DNA from 2 places in the Flavobacterium sp. N2550 genome. Region 2 is predicted to be linked to the other one. Evidence: riboswitches for the same ligand, from Rfam matches in the RefSeq annotation. Region 2 holds a riboswitch; the other holds the start of a gene.

Region 1 (3,340 bases), 1.3 Mb from region 2:
CAAAAACTTCGGCAATTCCTCTACCAATTCCTCGGCTAGCGCCTGTAATAATCGCTGTTTTTCCTTCTAATAATTTCATTCTATTTTAATTTAGTTTGCTCTTGTTAGGTTGACAAATATAAGAATTCAATTGCAATGACGTAAGGTATCTCTTTAAACTTTCAGGAATTTATTAATCCTTTTATCCCAAGCGGTGCTATAAATTGCGATTATCGTAAATAGCAGCAAAATGTAAATGTACCATGCATTTGAAATTAGTTCGATTACATTTAATTTTCCTTTTGCAAAGTTTAAAATAAGCAAGACTTGTGCTCCATAGGGAAGGATTCCTTGAACAATACAACAGAAAATATCTAGGATTGCGGCGGTTTTTTTTGGACTTAATTCATATTCGTCATTGATTTCTTTAGCAACAGCTCCTGTAATTACTATAGAAACGGTGTTGTTTGCTATAGCTAAATTAGTAATGCTAACTAAAGCTCCGATTCCCATTTGGGCTGATTTCTTGCTTTTAATCTTAGATTTGATTTTTCGTAATACGTAATCGATACCGCCCGCTTTTTCGACCAGAGCCGCAAGACCTCCTGTTAGCATTGACAAGAGAAAAATGTCTGTCATACTGAGAAAACCTTCGTAGATTTTTTGCGTAAAGCCCAAAAGAGTAAAATCGTTTCCTTCAAAACCTATAACTCCAGCAACTAAAATTCCAATCAACAATGTCACAAAGACGTTTACTCCTGTGACTGCAAGAACAATCACAAGAATGTAAGGCAGAATGGCAATCAATTCGTAGTTTTCTTTTTGCATAGCAACTGAATTTACCTCAGTATTCAATCCCAAATAAAACAGCAAAGCAATAGTGATGATTGAAGCGGGTAAAGCAATAAAGAGATTGACTTTAAACTTGTCTCGCATTTCACATCCCAACGATTGCGTTGCGGCAATTGTAGTATCGGAAATTATAGAAAGATTATCGCCAAGCATAGAACCTCCTAATAAGGAACCAGCAATTAAAGGCATGGAAGCTCCGCTTTTGTCGGCCAAACTAATGGCGATTGGCCCCAAAGCTACAATAGAACCAACTGAAGTTCCAGTTGCTGTAGATAAAAAAGATGCAATTAAGAAAATCCCTAAAGGGAAATACTCTATATCAATATTATTGATACCCAAATTCACAACTGCATCTACAGCTCCCATAGCTTGCGTGACTGTCGCAAAGGCACCAGACAAAAGATAAATAAGACACATTGTAATGATTTGGCTATTGCCACAACCCTGAATTAAAGTATCTATTTTTTGTTCTGTGGAATGTTTGAAAATTATAAATGCAACAATAATTCCAAGTGTGACAGCCACTGGCGAAGGCAAAGCATAAAAATCATTTAGGACAATTCCTGCTCCGAGAAAAGTAAAAATAAATACAAAAAAAGGCAATAAGGCAAAAGCAGAACCTTGAATTTTGATATGTTTCATCATCGATAGCTTAAAAATTAATAAAGCTCACGACGAAAAGCAAACCGAAAAGAAAGTATGATGACAACATTTTTTCCAAAGGATTTGGCTTATCGTTTTAGCACCTTGCTTGTTGTTGCAGGTTGCTATCTCTTTATGAGATTCGTGATAACGGAGGCAAAGATAGAATTTATTCTAAATTATTTTTATTCAATAAGGCATTTTTATGAATATTTGATAAGAAACAAATTAAAAATGAGACTCTTGTAAAAATAAAGAAGCTCTACTGATAATTCAGCAGAGCTCTTTTTATTTTGTGTTGAAATAATCTATTCTACGCTTTTAGCTTCTTCTTTTTCAGGAAACATAATTGACAATAGCACTGAAAGAACCAAAATTCCTCCAATTACGATCAACGAGTAAATCGAATCAATATGGTAGAAAGGTGCGATTATCATTTTTATACCAATGAAAGAAAGGATAATTGCCAAACCGTATTTCAATTTGCTGAACAAATGGATAAAATTGTCAAGCAAGAAAAACAAGGCTCTTAATCCTAAAATGGCGAAAATATTAGACGTATAAAGAATAAAAGGATCATTTGAAATGGCAAAAATTGCAGGGATTGAATCTACTGCAAAAAGTAAATCTGTAAACTCAATTACTGCAACCACAACTAATAAAGGAGTTGCTAATTTCTTTCCGTTTTCGATAGTAAAGAATTTATCTCCGTCATAATTATCACTTACTTTAAAGAACTTTCTAATCAATCTTGCTCCTCTTGTATTATTATAGTCTTCATCATCGTCATCGTCGCCAGCAGACCATGATTTGATTCCTGCATACACCAAGAACAATCCAAATAAAGTCATGATGATATTGATATCATATTTGAAACCTTCGATTCCCATTAATCCTAAAAGCTTGTTCAAATAGGTCAATTCAATTAGGAAAGCTCCAGAAAAGATAAATATCGCTCTTAAAACCAAAGCTCCGATAATACCCCAAAACAATACTTTATGCTTGTTTGAATTGGCTACATCAAAGAATTTGAATACTAGAATGAATACGAAAAGGTTGTCTACAGAAAGGGCTTTTTCAATCCAATAGGCAGATTGGAACTCGTAGAACTTTGTCGGTCCGATAAAATAATAGATAAATCCACTGAAAATCATTGACAAACTGATCCAAACAATTGACCAAGTTATGGCTTCCTTATTAGAAACAACATGGCTCTTTTTATTGAAAATCCCCAAATCCAAAAGCAACATGATGATGATTACAACTGCAAATGTTGCAATTAACCCCGGGTGATTGATTAAAGTATCTACTTTATCCATTAGTTATAAAAATTAAAATTGATTACTGATTATTATTTTTGATTCGTAATTGTAAATAAAGCTACTCTTCCTCCTTCTTCGGCAGAAAGCAGTAATTTTTTTCCGTTTGTAATTTCAGTCCTGCCATTTATTGGAACCTCATTTCCTTCTGTTAGGTCTTTAACTGACTTGCCATTTTGGTTGACAAAGAACCATTTATTTTCTTCAAATACAAAATTTCCAACAGGTATTTTTTCAGTATCTGTAAGCCTTTCATTATTAATGCTATTCCTATTTGCATGCCATGAATTCAGCTGTTGATTTTCATAAACCATCAGTCTATGATTTTCCGGTTTCCAAACAGAAGGCTGGAATTGGTAATAGAAATCAGCCATTGGAAGTGACTTTTGATAATAAGTTCCACAAAATGGACATTTAGGTTCCGGAGTATTGTCAAAAACATACTGTTGTTGATCACAACTTCTGCTGCTGCATGGAATCGTCAAATCTATCGTTTTCAATAATGCCTGTTCCCAAACTTCAGATACAGGACGCGACATTGGATTGTG
Region 2 (3,340 bases):
AAATTTCCAGAACTCGAAGGACCTAGTCCGTTTGAATATATTCTTGCCGGTTTTGCAGGATGCGTCAATGCGGTTAGTCAAAAAGTAGCCGAAGAATTAGGCATAAACCTAAAATCGCTACAGGTAGAAATCACGGGAACCATAAGCCAAGAAGAAAGAGTCGGTTTCAGCAAAATTGAAATCGTACTGAAACCAACGACTGATGCTTCGCTGCAAGTGCTCCAAAAATGGTTAAAATTAGTACAGCAGAAAAGTCCGGTTTATGACAACTTGGTCAATACAACTCCGGTCGAATTGATTTTGTACAAAGAATATAATTATGCCGCATAAAGCATAAATCACAAAATTGTTTAGTTTGTTTTATTTGTTTGTTGAAAAGGCTGCTTTTGATTGCCAGTCAAAAGCAGCTCTTTTTAAACCTAAAGCCTCAAAATCATGTCAGTTAAAAAAATAAATATTATTCTTTTCGGAATAGAAACCGTCGGAAGTTCTTTGATAAACCAAATACTTGCCAGCCAAAAAGCACCTTTGGAAAACAGAAAATTTGAATTAAGATTGCCGATAATAACCAATTCTACAGTAGCTTTTTTTGAAAAACCAACTGTAAAAAATTCTTGGGAAGCCAATTTTATTCAGTTTGCAATTCCCTTTAAGGTAGAAGATATCATCAGTTTTGTTCAAGAAAATGCACTTGAAAATCTTATCGCTGTCGATACCACCGAAACCGACGATTTGCTTCCTGAATATTTCGAATTATTGCAAAACGACTTCGATGTTATCAGTACGAATCCAGTCATAGAAAAGCTTCCTGCGGATTTTAATGCATCTATAAATGCTAGCCTGAAGAAATTCGGAAAAGAATTTTTCTTCATAAATCCAATAAAAAAAGAAGCTGTTTCTGAAACCCTACTTAAGAAAATCATCCAAATTGCAGAAAAACAGGATTTGAAGTTAGCAGTATAATTTCCTTTCGGCTATTGCAAAAACCAAACATATTGCATTACTTTGCAGTGTTCATACAAATATTGACAGTTATCACGAAAGGCAGAGGGATTAGACCCGGTGAAGCCTTAGCAACCCTTTAAGCTTTAAAGAAGGTGCTACATTCTACCACGAAAGTGGATAGATAACACACAGAAAAACCTCGGTTTTCTCTCCCTTTTCCTGACAACATATTGATATTTAATTTTTAAGAAGCAAATGGCTTTGGTTTTTTCAATACTCCATTTCCTGCTTTCTGAAAAATAATGAACTTTTGGATTCAACAGAATCGTTGCATAACCATTAGTATCGAAAAAATGTCAGACATACACAAAGCTATTAAAGAAAGAATCCTCGTTCTCGACGGAGCAATGGGAACCATGCTTCAGCGCTACAATTTCTCTGAAGAAGATTTCCGTGGCGAAAGATTTAAAAATTTTCCACATCCCCTGAAAGGCAATAATGATTTACTGTCATTGACCCAACCCCAAGCCATTCGCGATGTACACCGTCAGTATTTTGAAGCAGGCGCGGATATTGTCGAAACCAATACGTTTTCAGGAACTACAATTGGCATGGCCGATTATCATCTCGAAGATCTCGTCTATGAATTAAACTACGAATCGGCAAAACTAGCTCGCGAAGTAGCCGATGAGTTTACTAAAAAAGACCCAAGCAAGCCTCGTTTTGTTGCAGGCTCTATTGGTCCGACCAACAGGACAGCCAGTATGTCACCCGATGTAAACGACCCAGGGTATAGAGCCGTTACTTTCGACGATTTGAGAATTGCCTACAAACAACAAGTCGAAGCATTGATTGACGGAGGCTCAGACATCTTGTTGGTAGAAACGATCTTCGATACTCTAAATGCCAAAGCGGCCTTATTTGCTATCGAAGAAGTCAAAGAAGAAAGAAATCTTGATATTCCGATTATGGTTTCTGGAACAATTACAGATGCTTCTGGAAGAACGCTTTCGGGCCAAACAGTCGAAGCCTTTCTGATTTCAATCTCACATATTCCTTTATTAAGCGTCGGATTTAACTGTGCTTTGGGTGCGGATCAATTGAAGCCTTACTTGCAGAGATTGTCGCACAATACGTCGTTTAATATTTCAGCCCATCCCAATGCAGGATTGCCGAATGCTTTTGGACAATACGACCAAACTCCAGAAGAAATGCAGGTTTTGATTCGGGAATATCTCCAAGATAATCTCATCAATATAATAGGAGGATGCTGTGGTACCAATCCAGAGCACATCCGCCTGATTGCAGAAGCCGCAAAAGAATATGCACCAAGAATTGTAGAACCAGTTTAAAAAGCTACAGCTAAAGAAAAACAGAAAATGGCAGATGTTGATTGTAAGAAACACCTAAAATTATCAGGCCTTGAGCCTTTAATTATAACTCCCGAAAGTATTTTCGTGAACGTGGGCGAACGGACAAACGTTACCGGTTCTCGAAAATTCTTGCGTCTCATAAAAGAAGAAAAGTACGAAGAAGCTTTAGATATTGCCAGAGCCCAAGTAGAAGGCGGTGCCCAAATCATCGATATCAATATGGATGAAGGAATGCTTGATGGTGTTCATGCCATGACGACTTTCCTGAACCTGATTGCTGCAGAACCCGATATTTCTCGAGTTCCTGTGATGATTGATAGCTCTAAATGGGAAATCATCGAAGCAGGCTTGAAAGTCGCACAAGGAAAAAGCGTCGTCAATTCGATCAGTCTAAAAGAAGGCGAAGACAATTTTATCCGTCAGGCAAAATTGATAAAAAAGTATGGCGCTGCGGTAATCGTAATGGCCTTTGATGAAGTCGGTCAAGCCGATACTTACGAGAGAAGGATTGAAATCTGCAAGCGTTCCTACGATGTTTTAGTAGACCAAGTTGGTTTTCCAGCAGAAGATATCATTTTCGATCCTAATATTTTTCCCGTGGCGACAGGCATGGAAGAACACCGCCAAAACGCTGTGGATTTTTTCCGAGCTACAAAATGGATCAAAGAGAATCTTCAGTATGCAAGTGTCAGTGGAGGCGTGAGTAATGTTTCTTTTTCTTTCCGAGGAAATGACCGTGTTCGCGAAGCCATGCATTCTGCCTTTTTATATCATGCCGTAAATAACGGAATGACGATGGGAATCGTAAACCCAGAAATGCTGGAAATTTACGACCAGATACCAAAAGATTTATTAGAGCATGTCGAAGATGTCTTGCTTGACAGAAGAGATGATGCAACGGAAAGACTTTTATCTTTTGCCGAAAACATAAAAGGAGATACCAAAGAAGTAACAGAAAAACAAGCCCAAGAATGGCGCTCGCTCCCAATTCAGGAGAGGCTTACGCATGCTTTAGTAAGAGG

What was found. A riboswitch is a leader RNA that binds a small molecule or an ion and turns the genes downstream of it on or off. The one in region 2 is predicted to bind S-adenosylmethionine.
Region 1: linked by a shared signal. The riboswitch ahead of OLM56_RS11975 (Na+/H+ antiporter NhaC family protein) and the one ahead of OLM56_RS05970 (homocysteine S-methyltransferase family protein) in region 2 are both predicted to bind S-adenosylmethionine.

The regions. Positions count from the first base shown of each region.
Region 1 is NZ_CP110007.1:2,709,377-2,712,716, reverse strand. It holds gene fabG (3-oxoacyl-[acyl-carrier-protein] reductase) at 1-79, opposite strand, end outside; gene OLM56_RS11975 (Na+/H+ antiporter NhaC family protein) at 154-1,473, opposite strand; SAM-I-IV-variant riboswitch at 1,533-1,629, opposite strand; gene OLM56_RS11970 (TerC/Alx family metal homeostasis membrane protein) at 1,782-2,792, opposite strand; gene OLM56_RS11965 (helix-hairpin-helix domain-containing protein) at 2,825-3,340, opposite strand, start outside.
Region 2 is NZ_CP110007.1:1,387,974-1,391,313, forward strand. It holds gene OLM56_RS05960 (OsmC family protein) at 1-330, shown strand, start outside; gene OLM56_RS05965 (hypothetical protein) at 436-963, shown strand; SAM riboswitch class I at 1,030-1,133, shown strand; gene OLM56_RS05970 (homocysteine S-methyltransferase family protein) at 1,299-2,297, shown strand; gene metH (methionine synthase) at 2,325-3,340, shown strand, end outside.